Regions from separate parts of the Pseudomonas sp. B1-22 genome, predicted to be linked through region 2. Evidence: riboswitches for the same ligand, from Rfam matches in the RefSeq annotation. Region 2 holds a riboswitch; each other region holds the start of a gene.
What was found. Region 2 has a riboswitch for cobalamin ahead of ACQ5BL_RS24105 (TonB-dependent receptor domain-containing protein). Riboswitches for the same ligand answer to the same signal wherever they lie in the genome.

Region 1 (7,525 bases), on a different contig from region 2:
CCCTTGGGAGAGGGCTGGGGTGAGGGCAAGCCACGAACATCAGAACTCCACCCCTTTCTGCGCCTTGATGCCGGCCTTGAAGGCATGCTTCACCAGGCCCATCTCGGTCACGGTATCGGCCGCCTCGACCATCGCCGGCAGCACGCCGCGCCCAGTGGCGACCACATGCTGCATCGGCGGGCGGGCCGCGATGTCGGCCAGCACGGCATCCAGCTCCAGGTAGCCGTGCTTGAGGGCGATGTTCACCTCGTCCAGCACCACCAGGCCGACCTGCGGATCGCTCAGCAACTGGCGGGCGACCTCCCAGGCCTCGCGAGCCTTGGCGATGTCGCGCTGGCGGTCCTGGGTCTCCCAGGTGAAGCCCTCGCCCATCACGTGGTAGCTGACTTCTTCGGGGAAGCGCCGGAAGAAGGCTTCCTCACCGGTGGTGGCGGCGCCCTTGATGAACTGCACCACGCCCACTTTCATGCCGTGGCCCAAGGCGCGGGCGACCATGCCGAAGGCCGAGCTGCTCTTGCCCTTGCCGTTGCCGCTGTTGACCAGGAACACGCCACGTTCGCCCTGGGCCTGGGCGATCTTCTCGTCGATCACGGATTTCTTGCGCTGCATGCGCGAACGGTGGCGTTCGTCCTTTTCCGGGGATTCGCTCATCGGTCTCTCTCCTCTCAAAGGGCCTGGTAGCGCACGCCGAAGAGTACGGCGCGGCCGGGCTGTTCATAGCCCAGGGTGGTCTGGTAGTCGGCGTCGAACAGGTTGCTCAGGCGAGCTTGCAGGCGCCATTCCGGGTTCAGTTGGTATTCGCCGCGCAGGTCCAGCGTAGCGAAACCGCCCAGGCGATTGCGGTTGGCCAGGTCGTCGTAGCGATGGCCCTCGGCATGCAGGCTGGCGCCCAGGCTCAGCGCGTCGAAGCGCCGGCCGAGGTCCAGGTTGAACAATTGCCGGGCACGGCGCGGCAGGTCGTTGCCACGGCTGCCGCTGGCACGGCTTTCCGGGTCGAGCAGGCTGGCATTGGCGTTCCACACCCAGTCGTGCCACTGGCTGCCCAATTGCAATTCGATGCCGCGTATGCGCGCCTGGTCGATGTTGTCCGGAGCGCGCAAAGCCGAGTCGTAGGCGATCAGGTCGTCGATCATGGTGCGGTACAGGTTCACCGCCCAATGCCCCCAATCGTGGCGACCATCCACGCCAACTTCCAGGCTGCGCGAGGTTTCCGCGTCCAGGTCGGGGTTGCCGTAGCCGGGGTAATAGAGTTCGTTGAAGGTCGGCGCCTTGAAGGCCGTGCCGTAGCTGGCGAAAGCGCGCACGGCGTCGGTCAGCGCATAGCCCCAGGCGAGGTTGCCGGTGTTGCGGCTGCCGAACTGCTGGTTGTCGTCGTGGCGCAGGCTCAGTTGCCAGTCATGGCGCCCTACGCTGCCCAGGTACTGGGCGAAGGTGCCGCGGTTGTCGCGGGAGGTCACCGCGTAGTCGGTGGAGCTGCTCAGCTCGTCCTGCTGCCAGTCGTAGCCCAGGGTCAGGGTCTGGCCTGGGGCGAGGTCCAGGTCGTTCTGCCAGGACGCGGTGTCGCGGCGGCTGTCGAAGCGCGAGTAGAAGGCGCCGTCCTGATAGGCGTCGGAGTCGTCCTCGCTGCGCCCGGCGGACAGGCTTACCCGCCAGGGCTCCAGTGGGACGAAGCGCGCACGGCCGCCGATCACCCGCTGCACGCCATCGTTGTAGGCATCGAAGCCCTGGGTGCGGCGGCTGTTCACCGTGTCGAAGTCATTGTGGAAGTCGGTCTGCAACAGGCTGCCGTCCAGCTCCAGGCCGCTGTCGAAACGGTAGCCCGCACGCAGGGAACCCGAGAGGTTGCGGTAGCCGTCGCTGTCCGGCTCGTGGCCGTTGGCGCCGTTGGCCTTGGCATCGATGCCGGCGGTGTCCAGGCTCGACACGCCGAGGGCAAACCAGCCGCGCCCATTGCCGGCCGAGGCTCCGGCGCTGCCTTCGTAGGTGCTCTGGCTGCCCGCGCCAGCGTAGGCCCAGGGCTTGAAGCCCTGCTCCACAGCCTGGCGGGTGAAGATCTGGATTACCCCGCCGATGGCCTCGGAGCCATACAGGCTGGAGCGCGGCCCGCGCACCACTTCGATGCGCTCGACCAGCTCCACCGGCAGGTCCTGCAGCGACGCACCGCCGGAGGACACCGAACCGGCCTTGACGCCATCGATCAGCACCAGCACATGGTCGGATTCGCTACCGCGCATGTAGAGATTGGTGGCCTTGCCGGGGCCGCCGTTGCTGCTCAGGGAGATGCCCGGCAGGCGCCGCAGCAAGTCGGGCACCGACTGTGCCTGGACGCGTTCGATATCGGCACGGTCCAGCACGCTCACCGAGGCGAGGCTCTGCCCGGCGGGTTGTTCGGTGCGGGTGGCCGTCACCAGCTGGTCGTCGAGCGCCAGCGGCGTTTCACCGGCCGCCAGGCCGATACAGGAGAAGCCGCCCAGCGCCAGCGCCGTCGGCCAATAGAGGTAATGCTTCACGTGAACTCACTCCGCCGCTCTCACCCGCGCGGCTCTGACCCGAAAGGGCAGGCGGAGGACGGGAACGCCCCGGCAGCACAGGCCGGCCGGAGCGATCGGCAGCGCCTCCCGCGATGCCATGGCGTGCAGCAGGCCGGTCTCCGGGCTTGCGAGTGGGGCCGTGACAGGCTCCGGAAACCGCGCCTTCCCATGCCGATGGCACAGTGGCGAAATGCGGCTCGATGCTCGCTTACCGTTGCGGGGGCAGCGCCGGAATGGTCGAACCCTGAGGTCCGAATTCACCGGCTTCCCTGTTTCACCCCCGACTCACGCCGGGGGCACCTGAAGCAGGCGCGCAGCTTAGAGGCTCGCGGCCTGGGGCGTCAATTGAACAGACTGTCGCGGCCGTCGCCAAGGCCCGATCCAGAGCGCCCAAAAGGAGAAACACAAGTCCAGTGGAGGCACGGCAGAAACTCGCTAGAATGCGAGACATGACGACGACTGCACAGCCCGGCCAGCTCCAGCTCGATCCCCAATCCAGCCCATCGCTGATGCGCGTCAGCGGCGACTGGACGCTGGCGCATTTCAGTAGCCTGGAATCCCAGGTCGCCAACGTACGCCACGGCGACCAACCCGCCGAGCTGGACTTCAGCGGCCTGGGCGCCCTGGATACCGCCGGTGCGGCGCTGCTCGCCGACGTCATCGGCGGCGCGCGCATGGGCCAGCTCGAACAGATCACCCACAACCTGCCCGCCGAGCGCCTGGCGCTGCTGCGCGCCGTGGGCGGCGCCATCACCCAGTGCCGGCTGGACGAACGCAAGCCGCCGCCGGGCAATGCCATCGTCGACATCCTCGAACGCATCGGCATCGCCACCATCGCCGTGCGCGGCCATGTGGTCGGCATGCTCGGCTTCATCGGCCTGACCCTGCAGACCCTGGCACGCACGCTGCTGCGCCCGCGCCGCTGGCGGCTCACCTCGCTGGCCGCGCACATGGAGCAGACCGGCCTGGACGCCGTGCCCATCGTCGCCCTGCTCACCTTCATGGTCGGCGCGGTGGTGGCCTTCCTCGGCGCCACGGTGCTGAAGAAGTTCGGCGCGGCGATCTACACCGTCGACCTGGTCGGCTTCGCCTTCCTCCGCGAGTTCGGCGTGCTGCTCACCGCCATCCTCCTCGCCGGCCGCACCGCCAGCGCCTTCACCGCGCAGATCGGCTCGATGAAGGCCAATCAGGAGATCGACGCGATCCAGGCCCAGGGCATGGACCCGGTCGAGCTGCTGGTGCTGCCACGGGTGCTCGCCCTGCTGTTCACCCTGCCGCTGCTGACCTTCCTGGCCATGATGTCCGGCATCTTCGGCGGCGGCGTGGTCTGCGCCCTGAGCCTGGACATCTCGCCGCGCATGTTCCTCTACATGCTGCAGAACGACATCGCCGTGCAGCACTTCCTGGTCGGCATCGTCAAAGCCCCGGTGTTCGCCTTCCTCATTGCCGTGATCGGCTGCCTGGAAGGCTTCCGCGTCAGCGGCAGCGCGCAGTCGGTGGGCGAGCACACCACCTCCAGCGTGGTCCAGTCGATCTTCGTGGTGATCCTGCTGGATGCGGTGTTCGCCCTGTTCTTCATGGAGATGGGCTGGTGAGCGAACCGATCATCGTCGTCCGCGACCTGGCCAACCGCTTCGACAGCCATGCCGTGCACGAGCACCTCGACCTCGACGTGATGAAGGGCGAAATCCTCGGCGTGGTCGGCGGCTCGGGTACCGGCAAGTCCGTGCTGTTGCGCAGCATCATCGGCCTGCGCCAGCCCAGCGAAGGCCGCGTGGAAGTCTTCGGCCAGAACCTGCTGGAGCTGCCGCCGCCGAAACGCTCGAAGCTGGAACGCCGCTTCGGCGTGCTGTTCCAGAACGGCGCGCTGTTCTCCTCGCTGACCGTCAGCGAGAACATCTGCCTGCCGCTGATCGAGCACGCCGGCTTGTCGCGCAGCGATGCCGAGTTCATGGCCAAGGTGAAGATATCGCTGGCCGGCCTGCCGCCGGACGCCGGTGCCAAGTACCCGGCCGAACTCTCCGGCGGCATGGTCAAGCGCGCCGCCCTGGCCCGCGCCCTGGCGCTGGATCCGGACATCCTGTTCCTCGACGAACCCACCGCCGGCCTCGACCCCATTGGCGCGGCGGCCTTCGACCAACTCATCCTGACCCTGCGCGACGCCTTCGGCCTCACCGTGTTCCTGGTCACCCACGACTTGGACACCCTCTACACCATCTGCGACCGAGTCGCCGTGCTCTCGCAGAAGCGCGTGCTGGTGGTGGGGCCGCTGGAACAGGTAGCCGAGACCAACGACGCGTGGGTGCAGGACTACTTCCACGGCCCCCGGGGCCGCGCCGCGCTGCAGGCCACCGAGCACCTGCGGGAGGAAAGCTGAATGGAAACCCGTGCCCATCACGTGCTGATCGGCCTGTTCACCCTGCTCGTCTCGATTGGCGCGCTGCTATTCGCCCTGTGGCTGGCGCAGTCGAGCAACGACCAGAAGTTCAAGTACTACGACGTGATCTTCAACGAAGCGGTGAGCGGCCTCTCCGAAGGCGGCTCCGTGCAGTACAGCGGCATCCGCGTGGGCGACGTGGTGTCCCTGCGCCTGGACCCGAACGACCCGAGCAAGGTCAGTGCGCGCATCCGCGTCTACGAAAGCACGCCGATCCGCGAAGACACCCGCGCCAAGCTGGCACTCACCGGCGTCACCGGCCAGGCCATCATCCAGCTCTCCAGCACCGCCCAGAACAGCCCGCCACTGGTGAGCAAGGACGGCAGCATCCCGGTGATCAAGACCATCCCTTCGCCATTGGCCAAGTTCCTGGCCAATGGCGGAGACATTGCCGAAAACATCAACAACCTGCTCACCAACACAAGCCGCCTGTTCTCCCAGGAAAACGTCGACCACATCAGCCGAACCCTCGATCACATCGACCAGGCCACCAGCGTGATTGCCGAACAGCGCGACGACATCCGCCAGACCGTCAAGCAGCTGGCCGCCGCCAGCGAGCAGGCACGCATCACCCTGGCCAACGCCAGCGCACTGCTTGAACGCGCCAACCAGACTCTCGGCAGCCGTGGCCCGGCCATCCTCGACGACACCCAGAAGACCCTGGCCGCTCTGCGCGCCAGCAGCGAGCGGGTCGAGCAATTGCTCAACAACAACTACGACTCGGTGAACGGCGGCCTCAATGGACTGGGCGAAATCGGCCCGGCGGTGCGCGAGCTGCGCTCCACCCTGGAGGACCTGCGCGGCGTCACCCGCCGCCTGCAGGAAAACCCCGCCGGCTACCTGCTCGGCCGCGAACGCAACAAGGAGTTCCAGCCATGACCGCCCTACCCCGCCTGCTCGGCGTCGCCGCCCTGCTCGGACTGCTCAGCGCCTGCTCGATCCTCCCGGAAGCGGAAACCCCGGACTTCTACCTGCTGCCGGCGGCCCAGCAGCCGACACACAGCAGCGCCACGCTGGACTGGTCGCTGCGGGTCAGCGCGCCCAGCGCGAGCCTCGCGCTGGACAGCAACCGCATCGCGGTGATCCCCCAAGGCAACCAGATCAGCAGCTACCAAGGGGCACGTTGGGCCAACCGCGCCCCCGGACTGCTGCGCGACCGCCTGCTCGACGCCTTCACCGCCAACGGCAGCATCCACGCCCTGAGCAGCGACGAATCCAGCCTGCAGGCCGACCTCGACCTCACCGGCGAACTGCGCGCCTTCCAGAGCGAGTACCAGGGCGGCAAACCGGTCGTACACATCCGCTACGAAGCGCGCCTGGTGCGCACCCTCGGCCAGCGCATCGTTGCCTCGCGCAGCTTCGAGGTCCGCCAGCCGGTGGACGGCAAACAGGTCGCGGAAGTGGTCAGCGCCTTCGGCAAAGCCAGCGACCAGCTCGCCGCGCAGGTGGTGGAGTGGACGTTGCAGCAGGGGCAGGCGCAGAAGATCGCGCAGCCAGCCAAGCCCGGCCAATGATCCCGGCCCGAGCTAGCGGGCCTTCATCACAGGTTTCGCCTACCGGGAGCAGGCCGCGCCTTCACTTGTGGCAATGGTAGGGGCTCTCGCCCTCCAGCTCCTGGTCGTTATCCACGTCGTGGATCGTCACGATGGCCTTGGGGTACACCGAGCAGAGGGAATTGCGCACGGTGTAGATGCCGCTGCCGTGGGCGAGGAACTTGCCCTTGCCCAGGGCATTGCCCGCTTCGTCGTGGGCGCTGAGTTCGTAGTTGCCGGTCATGGTGATGCAGCCACCCAGGGCCAGCAGGGACAGTACGGGGAGCAGGTATTTCATGGCATCTCCTTGCTACGCGATGCGCCTGTGGGTGGCGCGTCCGTCATTCCCTGACGGTTTCGCGAAAGCGGGCTGGTGATTCGAACGACCGCCGGTGGCTGGCGGTGGGGATTCGACCCAGATTCAGCGACGCAGTTCAGCCAGCGGACCCTCCGATGTTGTCGGAGAGTCCAAAAGCTGAATGCCGTCTCAGCGCTTGCCCATCGAGCGGCGAGAACCGCGCGGATGCGGCGGGCGGTATTCCGCCTTGTCGCGCGCCTTGCGGTGCTGATAAGCAGTGCTCGCCTGCTTCTGTGCCGCCAGGGCAGCCTTGGCGAGCTCAGTCAGGGACAGGGTGGTGGAGTCTTGAGCGTTTTCCGCGCTGTCGTCGCGGGGCGGCTGCTGAGAGGAAGTCATGGGTAAAAGGTTCTGCAAGAGATTGGAACGGCACACATGATAGCCGATCTCGCCGGCCTGCGGCTCATGCCGGCACCTCGGCAAGACGAGCGCCCGGCTGGCCGAGGGCTTCGTCGAAGCGCAGCAGGCGGCCGGCATTGCCCAATACCAGCAGGGTGCTGAGGTTGTGCAGGATGGCCGCGATCATTGCGCCGGCGGCGCCCAGCAGGCCGAAAGCGGCGGCGGCGACGATGGCCAGGGTCCAGCCCAGGCCGATAAGCACGTTGACCTGCAGGGTGCTGCGGCACTGACGACTCAGGCGCACGCAGGTCCCCAATCGACGAAGATCGCT
Region 2 (7,525 bases):
TGCAGCGAATCGCTGATCTCCACGCCCTCGGCTAGGCTGCGTTTGCGCGCGGCGAAGCGCCGTTGCGACGGCAGGCGCGCGCCCATGTCGACGATGGATTCGAACAGGGTTTCCGCCCGTGCCAGATGCTGCGCGGCATCGGCGCCAAGGAAACGCGCCGGGTCCAGCGCAATCAGCAACTCGCCGTGGTAAGGCGAGGACTTGGTCCCGGCATCGAACACTGTGGATTCGGCACTGGTCAGGTCGCCGATCAGCGGGCCGGCGATCAGCTCGACCATGGTCGCCAGCGCCGAGCCCTTGTGCCCGCCGAAGGTCAGCATGGCGCCGTCGAGCACGGCGCTCGGGTCGGTGCTGGGATTGCCCTGGGCATCGATACCCCAGCCCAGCGGAATCGCCTTGCCCTCGCGCTCGTGCAGCTGGATTTCCCCCCGTGCCACCACCGTCGTGGCGAAGTCGAACACGTACGGATCAAGCTCGCCGCGCGGCCAGCCGAAAGCAATGGGATTGGTGCCGAACAACGGCCGCGTGCCGCCAGCCGGGGCCACGTAGGCCTGGGCCGGCGTGACCGCCAGGGCGACCAGGCCATGGGCGGTGATCCGCTCGATCTCCACCCACAGCGCCGAGAAGTGCACGCAGTGGTTGATCGCCAGCGCGGCAATGCCCTGGCTGCGGGCTTTCTCCACCAGTTTCGGCAGGCCGAGGTCGAAGGCGCACTGCGAGAAGCCGCCCCTGGCATCCACGCGCACCAGCGCCGGCGCAGGTTCGGACAGCTCCGGCACGGCATCGGGCACCACCTTGCCGGAACGCGCCGTATGGATGCAGCCCAGCAACCGCCACACGCCGTGGGACGTGCAACCATCGCGCTCGCCCGCCAGCACGGTGTCTGTCACCGCCTGCACATGGGGCTCGCTGAATCCATGCCGGCGCAGGATCGCCACCGACAGTTCGCGCAATTCTTCCAGGGTCAATCGGGTCACGCCGTCCTCCTCAATCCTTACCAGTGGTTTCCACCCGCTGCGGCAATCCGCCACCGGACCGGGCAGGTCTACAGTGGCCGCTCAGGCGGCGCATCGCTTGCGCGCAATCGGCAGCCCTGGCGACGATTTCAGCACAGCTTCCGGGCGACACCCCGACTATCCGGTCAGCAAAAGGATTGGCCCCACGTTGCTTGGGGCAATCGGGCGCTTCGGGTAAACTGCCGCATCTTTGCCTTCTCATAACGATCAGCCTGATGCCCACGACGTTCCACGAGATTCCCCGCGAGCGCCCTGCCACGCCCCTGCTCGACCGCGCCAGCACGCCGGTCGAGCTGCGCCGGCTGGGCGAGGCGGAGCTGCTGACCCTCGCTGACGAACTGCGCCAGTACCTGCTGTACAGCGTCGGCCAGACCGGCGGCCACTTCGGCGCAGGGCTCGGCGTGATCGAACTGACGGTCGCCCTGCACTACGTCTTCGACACCCCGGACGACCGGCTGGTGTGGGACGTGGGCCATCAGGCCTACCCGCACAAGATCCTCACCGGCCGCCGCGAGCGCATGGGCACCCTGCGCCAGAAGGACGGCCTGGCCGCCTTCCCCCGCCGCTCGGAGAGCGAGTACGACACCTTCGGCGTCGGCCACTCCAGCACCTCCATCAGCGCCGCCCTCGGCATGGCCATCGCCGCGCGCATGCAGGGCTCGGGCCGCAAGTCGGTGGCGGTGATCGGCGACGGCGCAATGACCGCCGGCATGGCCTTCGAGGCGCTCAACCACGCGTCGGACGTGAAGGCCAACATGCTGGTGGTCCTCAACGACAACGACATGTCGATCTCCAAGAATGTGGGCGGCCTTTCCAATTACCTGGCCAAGATCATCTCCAGCCGCACCTATTCGAGCATGCGCGAGGGCAGCAAGAAGATCCTCTCGCGCCTGCCCGGCGCCTGGGAGATCGCGCGCAAGGTCGAGGAACACGCCAAGGGCATGCTGGTCCCCGGTACCCTGTTCGAAGAGCTGGGCTGGAACTACGTCGGCCCCATCGACGGCCATGACCTGCCGACCCTGATCGCCACCCTGCGCAACATGCGCGACCTGGACGGCCCGCAGTTCCTCCATGTGGTGACCAAGAAGGGCAAGGGCTTCGGCCCGGCCGAGGTCGACCCGATCGGCTACCACGCCATCACCAAGCTGGAGCCGATCAAGGCCCCGGCGGAACCGAAGAAGCCGTCCGGACCCAAGTACTCCAGCGTGTTCGGCCAGTGGCTGTGCGACATGGCAGCCCAGGACCCGCGCCTGGTCGGCATCACCCCGGCGATGAAGGAAGGCTCCGACCTGGTGGCCTTCGCCGACAAGTTCCCGGACCGTTACTTCGACGTCGCCATCGCCGAGCAGCACGCCGTGACCCTGGCGGCCGGCATGGCCTGCGACGGCGCCAAGCCGGTGGTGGCGATCTACTCCACCTTCCTGCAGCGCGGCTACGACCAGCTGATCCACGACGTCGCGGTGCAGAACCTCGACGTGCTGTTCGCCATCGACCGCGCCGGTCTGGTGGGTGAAGACGGCCCGACCCACGCCGGCAGCTTCGACCTCTCCTACCTGCGCTGCATCCCCGGCATGCTGGTGATGACCCCCAGCGACGAGAACGAACTGCGCAAGCTGCTCACCACCGGCCATCACTTCGAAGGCCCGGCGGCGGTGCGCTACCCGCGTGGCACCGGCCCCAACGCCACCATCGAGGCGGCGCTGGAACCGGTGGAGATCGGCAAGGGCGTGCTGCGCCGCGAAGGCAAGGCCGGCAAGGTCGCCTTCCTGGTGTTCGGCGTGCAATTGGCGGAAGCGCTGAAGGTCGCCGAGCAGTTCGACGCCACGGTCGCCGACATGCGCTTCGTCAAGCCGCTGGACGAGGCACTGGTGCGCCAGTTGGCCGCCAGCCACGAACTGCTGGTGACCCTCGAGGAAAACGCGGTGATGGGTGGCGCCGGCGCCGCCGTCAGCGAGTTCCTCGCCCGCGAAAACATCCTGCAGCCAGTCCTGCACCTGGGCCTGCCGGACTACTACGTCGAGCATGCCAAGCCGGCGCAGATGCTCGCCGAGTGTGGTCTTGACGCCACCGGCATCGAACGCTCGGTGAGCGCTCGCCTGGAGGCGCTCGGCAACCGCTGAGCGCATGCCTCTCCCGGAGTATTGCCAGTGACGGGCGCACCTGAGTAAGGTGCGCCCGTTTTCGTTCGAGGTAACGGGAAGCAGGTGAAAGACCTGCGCTGCCCCCGCAACGGTAACCGACCGCAGGCCCCGGCCTGCCGCGCTGCGAACCGCCACTGTGCATCCGCATGGGAAGGCCGCAGGCGTGAGCGTCGGCAGCCCGGAGACCGCCCTCGTACGCCCCGACAGGTGTTGCGGAGGGCCGCACCGTCAAGTGCGGTCTGCCGCCCTTGCCACGCCCTCCTCGAAAGTCATCCGCCCGCTTTTGAGGACGTTCCATGAAACTGACCCGACTCGCCCTGGCCACCGGCCTGCTGCCCGGCCTGGCCTTGGCCGACGCCAGCGTTCCGACTGGCGATATCTATGCCATGCCGGCGCTGGTGATCACCTCCGGCCGCCAGGCCCAGCCGCGCATCCAGGCGACGTCCGCCAACAGCGTGTTCACCCGCAAGGAGATCGAGCAGTTGCAGGTGCGCAGCGTGCCCGAGCTGCTCAAGCGCGTGCCCGGCGTACAGATCGGCAGCTCCGGCGGCGTAATCTCGTATTCCGTGCGCGGCACCAGCACCGCGCAGACCCTGGTGCTGGTCGACGGCCAGCGCATCGCCTCGGCCAGCAGCGGCATCGCCCGCCTGGACTACCTGAGCATCGACAACATCGAGCGCGTGGAAGTGACCCGCGGTCCGCGCTCCTCGCTGTACGGCGCCGATGCCATCGGCGGCGTGATCCAGATATTCACCCGCCACGGCGAAGCCGGGCTGCACCCGGAAGTGCGCCTTGCCGCCGGCAGCCACGGCACCTTCGAGCGCAGCGTGAACCTCTCCGGCGGCGATGAGCGCACCACCTACAGCCTGGGTGGCAGTCTCGACGAGAGCGATGGCTGGGACCGCACCAGCGACAACGTCGGCGCCGACAGCGACGACGACGCCCAGCGCAACAAGGCCGTGCACCTGAACCTCAACCACCGCCTCAACGAGGACTGGAAAGCCGGCCTGAACCTCAACGACCAGCGCGGCAAGAACGAGTACGACGACGCCTACAACTTCGAGCCGGGTTCTCCCCGCGACGAGTTCCGCGTCAGCAGCTACAGCGCCTACCTCGACGGCCAGCTGACCGACATCTGGGGCAGCCGCCTGGAGCTGGGCCGCAGCTTCGACCGCAACAAGGCCGTGGGCGCCGCCGACAGCTGGAACAACGGTTCCCTGGAAACCACCCGCCACTCGGCGAGCTGGATCAACCGCCTACAGCTGGACGCGGCCAACCAACTGGCGCTGGGCGCCGACTGGTATGAAGACAAGGTCGACGGCAGCACCGTGTTCGCCGAAGACAGTCGCGAGAACCACGCCGTCTTCGCCCAGCACAGCTTCAAGGGCGAATCCTTCGGTACCGAGCTCGGCCTGCGCCACGACGACAACCAGGCCTACGGCACCCAGAACAGCTGGAACGCCGCCTTCAGCCTGCCGGTGGGCGACCACCAGAGCTGGATCGCCAGCTACGGCGAAGGCTTCCGCGCACCGACCTTCAGCGACCTCTACTACCCCGGCGCGGGCAACCCCAACCTCAAGGCCGAGACGTCAAAGACCTACGAGTTGCAATGGCGCGGCGACTTCTCCGGCACCCAGCTGGAGGCCTCGCTGTACCGCACCGAAGTCGACGACCTGATCGCCTGGGACAGCGCCAGCAACCAGCCGGAGAACATCGCCAAGGCGCGCATCGACGGCTTCGAGGCCAGCGTCGCCCGCGAGGTACTAGGCTGGCAGGCCAACCTGGGCCTGAGCCTGATCGACCCGCGCGACCGCGACACCGGCCACACCCTGCCCTACCGCGCGCGCCGCACCCTGAGCCTGGACCTCGACCGCCAGTTCGGCGCCTACGGCGTCGGCGGTTCCTGGCGCGCGGTCAGCCAGCGCTACGACGACGCGGCCAACACCCGCGAACTCGCCGGCTACGGCGTGCTCGACCTGCGCACCAGCTGGCTGGCCAGCAACGAACTGCGCTTCGACCTGAAGCTGGATAACGCACTGGACCGCGACTACACCCTGGGCGACTACCTGCGGCCGACCAGTCCGATGGACTTCATGGGTGAAGCGCGCCCGTACCAGGAGCCGGGCCGCACCGCGCTGCTGGCGGTGACCTGGACGCCGGAGCTGTAAGGCTCCACGCCGGGACTCCGAAGGGTGCTCCGAAGCCCGGCCCGCGCGTAGGAGCGGATTTATCCGCGATGATCCGGCGCGGCCGGATACCGATCGCGGACGGAGTCCGCTCCTACGCAATATCCAACATCTGTAGGAGCGGGCCATGCCCGCGAATCGCGCCCATGGGGCGCTCCTACGGGGAACAATGGCGCGGAAGTCGTTAACCGTAGGGCGCAAACCTGGAACAGGTTATCCGCCGATAGCCCAACAACATGACACCGGACTCAACCTGTAGGAGCGGGCCATGCCCGCGATTCGCGCCCATGGGGCGCTCCTACAGGGGATATCGGTATCCGGGCCTACACCAGAACGCCCGCCATCCGCCCCAGCTCCGCGCAATCCTGCGCGTGCCAGTCGGTCAGCTCCGGCCAGGGGTTCTCTGCCAGGTTCACCAGCGCACTGTGCGCCCCGGCCGCGCGGGCGCAGTCGAGGTCGAAGCGGTAGTCGCCGACCATCAGCATCCGCTGCGGCGCCACGTCCCAGCGCGCCGCCAAACGCAGCAAGCCGTCCGGGCTGGGCTTCGGATCGGCCTCGCCACGGCCGAGAACGTCCTCGGTGGCGAAGCAATCGCCAATGCCGATGGCCTCCAGAGTGATCAATGCCAGTTCATGGGCATTGCGGGTCAGGATGCCCAGTCGATAGCCCACGCCATGCAGCGCGCGCACCAGCGCCACCGCACCGGGCGCGGCGGTGGAGGCCACCGCCAGCTCGCGTTCGTGCTCCAGCAGCCAGGCATGCTTGGCCGCCGCCTCGTCCTCTGGCAATGCCGCAAGGTGCGAGAGGATGTCGTGCTCCTGGGGAATCCCCAGGGCCCGCTTGATCGCCGGGAAATCGTGCACCGCCAGGGTCAGGGTGCCGTCCATGTCGAACACCCAGTGGCGGATTTCGTCGAGTCTCACGACCAGTCCTCGCGGTGGCGGATCAGGCCTTCCTGGGTCGCCGAAGCCACCAGCTGGCCGTCACGGTTGAACACGCTGCCGCGCACGAAGCCACGGCCGTTGCCGGCCCACGGACTGTCGATAGCGTAGAGCAGCCACTCGTCCGCGCGCAGGTCGCGGTGGAACCACACGGAATGGTCGATGGTGGCGACCTGCATGTCCTTCTGCCACACCGAGCGGCCGTGGGGCAGCAGCGAGGTGGTGAGGAAGCCGAAGTCCGAGGCGTAGGCGAGGATGTACTTGTGCAGCGCCGGCACGTCCGGCAGCTTGCCGTCGGCGCGCAGCCAGAGGTACTTGATCGGCTCGCCGACCAGCGGGTCGTAAGGATCGTTCTGGGTGACCGGGCGGATCTCGATGGGCTTGGGGTACAGCAGCTTGTCGCGGATCAGCTCGGGGAACTGCTCGGCGCTGCGCCGCTTGAGTTCGGTGTCGGTGGGCAGGTTTTCCGGGCCGACCACGTCGGGCATGCTGATCTGGTGCTCGAAGCCTCCCTCGTCGGTCTGGAACGAGGTGCTCAGGGCGAAGATCGGCTGGCCCTTCTGGATCGCGGTGACGCGGCGGGTGCTGAAGGTGCCGCCATCGCGCACGCGGTCGACCTGGTAGACGACCGGTTTGCTCGCGTCCCCCGGGCGCAGGAAGTAGCCGTGCATCGAGTGCACGTGGCGCTCCGGGTCCACCGTCTGGCTGGCCGCCGAGAGCGCCTGGCCGAGCACCTGCCCGCCGTACAGCTGGCGGAACCCGAGTTCCTGGCTCATGCCGCGGAACAGGTTCTCTTCGATCTGCTCCAGGCTCAGCAGAGCCACCAGGTTGTCCAGGATCTGGGTCATGCGCTTTATTTCCTCAATTGCGGTCTTGCTGAAGTGGGAGTCGGCGTGGCGACGGATAAGCGGGAAGGCTGGTGAGGCGTTCATCCCATACCGCGCGGCCGATGGTGAAATGATAGAGGCTGACCGGGCAGTCCGGACCGCCGCCGAGCAATTCGTCCAGCGCCGGGTCGAAATAGCAGCCGATGCCGGTGCCCGACAGGCCCGCCGCTTCGGCCTCCAGATAGAGCAACTGGCCGACCTGCCCGGCCTCCCAGTAAAGGCGCGGATAAGTCCAGGCACCTTCGGCCAGGGCAGCATCGAGATCGGCGAGCATGGCGAAGGCGGCACAGCCATCGCTGGCGATGTCCTGCCCGCAGGAGAGGAAGGCCGACAGGCCGCGCGCATCCCCTTCCA
Region 3 (7,525 bases), 110 kb from region 2:
CCCCCGGCCAGAAAGTCCCCTCGGTGCGCCACGCCAGCCGCACCTACGGGGTCAGCGCCTCCACGGTATTCCAGGCCTATTACCTGCTGGAGGATCGCGGGCTGATCGTCGCTCGCGCACGCTCGGGCTACTTCGTCCGTGAGCACGTGCAGCGCGCCCTGGCCGAGCCGGACATCGCCCGCCACGACGCGCAGACCACCGAGGTGGACGTCAGCGAACTGGTGTTCTCAGTGCTCAGCTCGATCAAGGACCCGGACACCGTGCCCTTCGGCTCGGCCTTCCCGGCGCCGGAGCTGTTCCCCCTGCCGCGCCTGGCGCGCTCCATGGCCCACGCCGTGCGCGACATGGACCCGCGCTCGGTGGTCGCCGACCTCGCCCCCGGCAGCCACGCGCTGCGCCGGCAGATCGCCCTGCGCTACATGGTCGGCGGCATGCCGCTGCCGGTGGAGGAACTGGTGGTGACCAACGGCGCGCTGGAAGCGCTGAACCTCTGCCTGCAGGTGGTTACCCAGCCGGGAGACCTGGTGGCCATCGAGGCGCCGGCCTTCTACGCCAGCCTGCAGGTGCTGGAACGCCTGAAACTCAAGGCGGTGGAAATCCCCGTGCACCCGCGCGAAGGCATCGATCTGGATGTGCTGACCGACAGCCTCGCGCGCCTGCCGATCAAGGCCTGCTGGTTCATGAGCAACTTCCAGAACCCGCTGGGCGCGAGCATGGCCGAGGACAAGAAACGCGCCCTCGCCGCCCTGCTGGCCCGGCACCAGGTGCCGCTGATCGAGGACGACGTCTACGCCGAACTGTACTTCGCCGCCCAGGCGCCCAAGCCGGTGAAGGCCTTCGACAGCGAAGGGCTGGTGATGCACTGCAGTTCCTTCTCCAAGAGCCTGGCGCCGGGCTACCGGGTCGGCTGGGTCGCCGGCGGGCGCTACGCCGAGCAGATCGAGCGGCTCAAGCTGATGACCAGCCTGTCCGCCTCGGTGCCGGCCCAGGCGGCCATCGCCGACTATCTGCAGCATGGCGGCTACGACCGCCACCTGCGCAAGCTGCGCCACGCCCTGGAAAGCCAGCAGCACGCGATGCTCGCCGCCGTGGCCCGGCACTTCCCCGCCGCCACCCGCGTCACCCGCCCCAGCGGCGGCTACTTCCTGTGGCTGGAACTGCCCGAGCACATCGACGCGCTCAAGCTGTTCCAGCTCGCTCATGCCCAGGGCATCAGCCTCGCGCCGGGACCGATCTTCTCCGCCACCAGACGCTTCGGCCACTGCCTGCGCCTGAACTATGGCCATCCGTGGACAACCCGTAGCGAACAGGCCATGGAAACCCTCGGGCGGATCATTCACTCCTTGTAGGGCAAGTGCTGAAGAACTGATCCGCACATTCGGAAACCTTCTGTACCTGTGCGGCAAGTTGTCGCAGGAATAGTCTGTCAGGCAGGAACCCGGACGAGGGAAGCTGCCATGGATACGGAAGGCCTGATGATCCTGCTGACGGTGTGCGCCGCGCTTGGCGTGCACCTGTGGGTGCGCTGGTACCTGCGGCGCGGGATGCTGCCGCGCTCGGATGAGTGGCGGGCCTGAGCCATTCTTCGTAGGAGCGGGCCATGCCCGCGATCGCGCCCATGGGGCGCTCCTACAAGGACATTCCCCTACGGGCGATACAGATGCGCATGCCCCGCGCTGTACAGCGACGAATCGGCAAACCCCTCCGCTCCCAGCACCTTGCCCACCAGGATCAGCGCCGTGCGCCGGAAGCCCTTGGCCTCCGCCTTGGGCAGGATGTCGCCGAGGGTACCGGTGACCTGGTCCTGGTCCGGCCAGCTGGCGCGATGGATCACCGCGATGGGGCAATCAGCGCCGTAGTGCGGCAGCAGCTCGGCGATGATGTGCGCCAGCTGGCCGACGCCGAGATGGATCGCCAGGGTCGCGCGGTGCTGCGCCAGCTCCGCCAGAGACTCGCCTTCAGGCATCCGCGTCTTGCTCGCATAGCGGGTGAGGATCAGGGTCTGGGAAATGTCGGGCAGGGTGAGCTCACAACCGAGGATCGCCGCGCAGGCCGACGTGGCGGTGACGCCGGGAATGATCTCGTAGGGAATGCCGCTCTCGCGCAGATGGCGAATCTGCTCGCCGATGGCGCCATATAGCGACGGGTCGCCCGAGTGCACACGCGCCACGTCCTTGCCCTCGGCGTGGGCCTGCGCCAGCAACGCGACTATCTCGTCCAGATGCAACTCGGCGGTATTCACCACACGCTCGGCGCTGTGCCCGTCCAGCACCGCCGGCGGCACCAGCGAGCCAGCGTAGAGGATCACCGGGCACGAGCGGATCAGCCGCTGCCCCTTGACCGTGATGAGTTCGGGATCGCCGGGGCCGGCGCCGATGAAGTAGACCGTCATGGCTGCTCCTGTCCGGATTCGACGGGGATGAAGGCCAGCGCACAGGTGGCGTGCTCGCTGCGGCGCTTGCCCACCAGCAGGCGCGCGGAGGCGCCGCCCTGGGCTTCGGCCTGCAATAACGCAGCGGCTTCGGCGATGCTGGCGCTGCCAGTAGCCGCGCGCACCCCTTCCGAGGGCTGGTCCAGGTGCTTCTCGCAGGCCGCCAGTTGCTGCGGTGTGAACAGCACCAGCGGCAAGTCGAGGGCCGCAGCCAAGGCGGTCAAACCCTCTTCGTCAGCCTTCAGCGTGGCGCTCGCCAGCGCCGTGAGGTTCGACTCATCGAGCCCGGCTTCTGCCAGGGTGTCCTGCAGCAGCGCACGTAGCTCATCGAGCGGGCAGCCCCGGCGGCAACCGAGGCCGGCAACCAGCGTCATCGTCACTCTCCTTGAATGAAAAACCCCGCAGTCGGCCGTGCCGGCTGCGGGGTCGAGCATAGCGGTGAATCAGGCCGAGGGGGCGAAACGACGGAACAGCCAGGCGGCTACCAGGCCCAGGGCCGCCCAGAACACCGCGTTGGTGACCAGCGACGCGACGATGAATTCATGGGCCAGGCTCTCCGGCGCGAGGCTGGAATGCACTTCCGGTTGCGGTGCACCGATCACATGGGGCACCACCAGCAGCGCGAGGCCGACGCCACGCAGCAGCCAGTTGCGGCTGAACACCAGCAGCGCGAGACCGGCGGCGGTGGACGCGGCGGTGCCGATCCACCAGGTCTGCCGCAGGGCGAGGTCCGCCGCCGCGGTGCCGGGGACTTCCGGCGGCAGACCGAGGGACGGCGCCAGGGTGAACACGGCGAAACCGGCCAGGCCCCACAGCAGGCCTTCGGAGGTCTTGCCCGGCTCGCGCAGGGTGAACAGGCCGGCCAGCATCAGCGCGAAACCCACCGCGACCACCAGGTTGCCGCCGGTGGTGGAGAGGATGCGTTGCCAGCCGTCTTCCGGCTCCCAGGCTTCCGAGTCATGGTGATGTCCGGCGACGGCACCTTCGGCGTGCTCGTGGCTGTGCTCCTCGACCAGCACGGCGGCCGGCTCGGACTTCTCGTAGGTTTCCGCCTTGAGGATCAGCGGGTAGACCCACAGCAGCTGGACCACGGTCAGCACCAGCGCCGCGATCAGACCGGCGAAACCGGCGGTCTGGGCGATACGTTTGATCATTTTTCCTTTCCTTTTCCTTCTCCGAGCTCTGGGGTCACTCGAGCCAGGCAAAGCGATGCCACGACCGTCTCGTACGAGCAGTCAGAGGCGCATCGACTCGACCGCGCCTACGCGCAGCCGACAGAGGTCAATGGCAGGGGAAACCGGCGCTATGACGAGTATCGTGGGCGGCGTTATGCACCGCTTCCAGATGCGAGAAACCGGCGAAATACACCAGCAGCGCACCGAGCAGGCTGGCGCCGACGGCCAGGGCGATGCGCTTGGAAAGGGGGATGGAAGTGCTCGACGCCTGTTGCGCCAGGATGCTGCTGGACATGAACGTTCCCTCTGAAACTTGAGTAGAGAACGCAGAGGTTGAACGCATTCGAACGCGCCGGATCGGTCGCGCCACGGCCTGCGCCCGCCCACCGCGGGTTTGCCAAAAACGAAGGATTCCAGGCCGGTCTCCGGGCTTGCGATGTCGGCCGATGCGGCCGGGCGGGTCAGCCTTCCCATGCGCGAGCACAGTGGCTACCGATGACCCTTCAATCGCTTACCGTTGCGGGGGCAGCGCCGGACTTGTCCTTGCGGACGCACCGGCTTCCCGTTTCACCTCGCGCACGACGGCGCGAGACACCTGAAACCGCGCTAGCTGACCACGAAGCCCCGCGAGCGTCAACCGCGCGGCAACCGATCCCCGGCGATTGACCGCCCCGTCATCGCTGCGTAGCCTTCTGCCCTTCGAGGTTCTCCGGCACTGGCCGGAGCTAAGAGGGAACGTGGAAATCTTCGGATGCGCCACGGCTGCCCCCGCAACTGTGAACAGCCTGTTCTTTCACACGCCACTGCCGACTACGGCGGGAAGGCGAAAGGACAATCAAGGGCTGTGAGCCAGGAGACCTGCCTCGTGACTGGTTTTCGATCTGCTGCGCGTCGGCTCTGCTGCGTTGGAAGATCGCCGTGGACTGCTCAGTGACTACAGTCAACTCCGCGTCCCCGGCGATCCTCCGCCTTGCCTGGCTCTAGCTCGCGAGATCCAGAACGAGTTCGTTATCAACAGACAACCGGGCGGGGTGATCCGGTGGCGACCTTCGTTGCGCGGCGAACCCGTGCGCGCGCCCTTCATCCGCCTTCAAACTTTCGCTTGCGAGGCGCGCATGAAAACCCTGGCCAAACTCCCCGTCACCATCGTCACCGGCTTCCTCGGTGCCGGTAAGACCACCCTGCTCCGCCACATGCTCGATAACGCCGAAGGCCGCCGTATCGCGGTGATCGTCAACGAATTCGGCGAGCTGGGCATCGACGGCGAAATCCTCAAGCAGTGCTCCATCGGGTGCAGCGAAGAAGAAGCGGTCGGCCGCGTCTTCGAACTGGCCAACGGCTGCCTGTGCTGCACCGTGCAGGAAGAATTCTTCCCGGTGATGCGCGAGCTGGTGGCGCGCCGCGGCGACCTCGACCAGATCCTCATCGAGACCTCCGGCCTGGCCCTGCCCAAGCCGCTGGTGCAGGCCTTCCAGTGGCCGGAAATCCGCAACGCCTGCACCGTGGACGCGGTGATCACCGTGGTCGACAGCCCCGCCGTGGCCGCCGGCACCTTCGCCGCCCACCCCGAGCAGGTGGACGAGCAGCGCAAGCAGGACGCGAACCTGGACCACGAATCGCCGCTGCACGAACTCTTCGAAGACCAGCTGGCCAGCGCCGACCTGGTGGTGCTGAACAAGGCCGACCTGCTGGATGCCGAAGCGCTGGCCCGTGTGCGCGCCGAAGTCGCCGAGGAACTGCCGCCGGCGGTGAAGATCGTCGAGGCCAACTCCGGCCAGCTGCCACTCTCGGTGCTGCTGGGCCTGAACGCCGAGGCCGAGCTGCACATCGACAGCCGCCCCACTCATCACGACCACGAAGGCCATGAAGACCACGATCACGACGAGTTCGACTCCTTCCACGTCGACCTGCCGGAAGTGGAAGAGCGCGCCCTGCTCGACGCGCTGAATGCACTGGTCGAGCGTCACGCCGTGCTGCGCATCAAGGGCTTCGTCGCCATCCCCGGCAAGCCCATGCGCCTGCTGGTGCAGGGCGTCGGCAAGCGCTTCGACAAGCACTTCGACCGCGCCTGGCGCAGCGATGAAACCCGCGGCACCCGCCTGGTGGTGATTGGCCAGGAACTGGACCAGGCCACCATCGCCAACGAACTGCGTACCGCCCTCTCTTGATCGTGTAGGAGCGAGCTTGCTCGCGAACCTGGCCCCGCTGCGGAGGTTGGTTCGCGAGCAAGCTCGCTCCTACGAAGAGCCACCACCGAGCACGCCCATGCACCTGCTGCGCACCCAACCCGGCGGCTTCGTCCCCGACGACGGCATCGCCCACCTGGCCCAGACGCCCGCCGAGCTGGTGATCCTCTGCAGCGGCGATTCGCACCTGGCACTGCTCGCCGAGGCGGCGCGCGAGTTGCCGGAGGACTACCCGAGCCTGCGCCTGGCCAACCCCATGCAGTTGCAGAACCACGCCTCGGTGGACCTCTACGTCGACGAGGTGCTGCAGCACGCCAAGGTCATCCTGATCTCGGTGCACGGTGGCGTCGGCTACTGGCGCTACGGCATGGAGCAACTGGCGGCGCTGGCCGAGCGCGGCGCCACGCTGATCGCGGTGCCCGGCGACGACAAGCCCGACCCGGAGCTCAGCGCGCTGTGCAGCGTCGCGCCGCAGGATGCCGAACGCCTCTGGCAGTACCTGCGCCAGGGCGGCATGGACAACGCCCGGCAGTTCTTCGCCTGCCTGGCCAACCGTCATCTGCAACGCGACTACGCCTGGAGCGAGCCCCGGACGCTGCCGCGCGTGGCGGTCTATCACCCGCACGTCGGCAGCTGCGACCTCGCCCGCTGGCAGGCCGACTGGAGCCCCGCGTGCCCGGTCGCCGCGCTGCTGTTCTACCGCACCCACCTGCAGGCGGCGAACACCGGCTTCATCGACACCTTCTGCGAACGCCTGCAGGCCCAGGGCATCAACCCGCTGCCCATCGCCGTGGCCAGCCTCAAGGAAAGCGCCTGCCTGGAGGCGGTGGAAAGCCTGCTGGATGCCGCCGACGCCGAGCTGATCATCAACACCACCGGCTTCGCCCAGTCGAACCCGGAGGCACCGCAGGACCGCCCCTTCCGCCGCGACGTGCCGGTGCTGCAAGCCATCTGCTCGCTGGACAACCACGACCTCTGGCGCGCCAACCCGCAGGGCCTCGGCCCGCGCGACCTGGCCATGCACATCGCACTGCCGGAGCTGGATGGCCGCATCATCACCCGGCCGATCAGCTTCAAGGGACTGGCCTGGCGCAGCGAGCGCAGCCAGAGCGACGTGGTCTGCTACCTGCCGCACCTGCCGGGCATGGATTTCACCGCCGAGCTGGCGCGGCGCTGGATGCTGCTCTCGCGCAAGACCAACGCCGACAAGCGCGTGGCGCTGATCCTGGCCAATTATCCGACCCGCGACGGGCGCATCGGCAACGGCGTCGGCCTCGACACGCCGGCCGCCGCGCTGAACATCCTGCGTGCGCTGGAGGCGCAGGGTTATCCGGTCGCCGGCCTGCCCGACTCCGGCACGGCACTGATCCAGCAGTTGCTCGGCGGCGTCAGCAACGACCTCGACAGCCTCGACCTGCGCCCCTGCGCGCAGAGCCTGGCGCTGGACGACTACCTCGCCTGCTTCGCGCGCCTGCCCGAGGCCAACCAGCAAGCCGTGCGCGAACGCTGGGGCGAGCCGCAGCAGGACCCGATGTTCCGCAGCGGCCGCATGATGATCGCCGGCCTGCGCCTGGGCCTCGGCTTCGTCGGCATCCAGCCGGCGCGCGGCTACCAGCTCGACGCGGCGGCGATCTACCACGATCCGTCGCTGGTACCGCCCCACGGCTACCTGGCCTTCTACTTCTGGCTGCGCGAGGTATTCGGCGCCGACGCGGTGATCCACGTCGGCAAGC

Region 1: another riboswitch for cobalamin. It lies ahead of btuB (TonB-dependent vitamin B12 receptor); the one in region 2 lies ahead of ACQ5BL_RS24105 (TonB-dependent receptor domain-containing protein).
Region 3: another riboswitch for cobalamin. It lies ahead of ACQ5BL_RS24665 (CbtB domain-containing protein); the one in region 2 lies ahead of ACQ5BL_RS24105 (TonB-dependent receptor domain-containing protein).

What each region holds. Positions count from the first base shown of each region.
Region 1 covers NZ_JBCHVH010000001.1:299,866-307,390, reverse strand. Annotated here, with positions in the region: gene cobO (cob(I)yrinic acid a,c-diamide adenosyltransferase) at 40-651, opposite strand; gene btuB (TonB-dependent vitamin B12 receptor) at 666-2,510, opposite strand; cobalamin riboswitch at 2,625-2,850, opposite strand; gene ACQ5BL_RS01430 (ABC transporter permease) at 2,981-4,126, shown strand; gene ACQ5BL_RS01425 (ABC transporter ATP-binding protein) at 4,123-4,908, shown strand; gene ACQ5BL_RS01420 (MlaD family protein) at 4,909-5,847, shown strand; gene ACQ5BL_RS01415 (ABC-type transport auxiliary lipoprotein family protein) at 5,844-6,482, shown strand; gene ACQ5BL_RS01410 (hypothetical protein) at 6,544-6,798, opposite strand; gene ACQ5BL_RS01405 (hypothetical protein) at 6,988-7,194, opposite strand; gene ACQ5BL_RS01400 (heavy metal translocating P-type ATPase) at 7,259-7,525, opposite strand, start outside.
Region 2 covers NZ_JBCHVH010000006.1:466,304-473,828, forward strand. Annotated here, with positions in the region: gene ACQ5BL_RS24095 (Ldh family oxidoreductase) at 1-977, opposite strand, end outside; gene dxs (1-deoxy-D-xylulose-5-phosphate synthase) at 1,232-3,136, shown strand; cobalamin riboswitch at 3,178-3,361, shown strand; gene ACQ5BL_RS24105 (TonB-dependent receptor domain-containing protein) at 3,454-5,325, shown strand; gene ACQ5BL_RS24110 (HAD family hydrolase) at 5,667-6,266, opposite strand; gene tesB (acyl-CoA thioesterase II) at 6,263-7,132, opposite strand; gene ACQ5BL_RS24120 (SagB/ThcOx family dehydrogenase) at 7,146-7,525, opposite strand, start outside.
Region 3 covers NZ_JBCHVH010000006.1:575,069-582,593, forward strand. Annotated here, with positions in the region: gene mapR (GntR family transcriptional regulator MpaR) at 1-1,349, shown strand, start outside; gene cobM (precorrin-4 C(11)-methyltransferase) at 1,646-2,392, opposite strand; gene ACQ5BL_RS24655 (cobalamin biosynthesis protein) at 2,389-2,805, opposite strand; gene ACQ5BL_RS24660 (CbtA family protein) at 2,875-3,585, opposite strand; gene ACQ5BL_RS24665 (CbtB domain-containing protein) at 3,713-3,901, opposite strand; cobalamin riboswitch at 4,006-4,220, opposite strand; cobalamin riboswitch at 4,292-4,486, shown strand; gene cobW (cobalamin biosynthesis protein CobW) at 4,722-5,774, shown strand; gene cobN (cobaltochelatase subunit CobN) at 5,872-7,525, shown strand, end outside.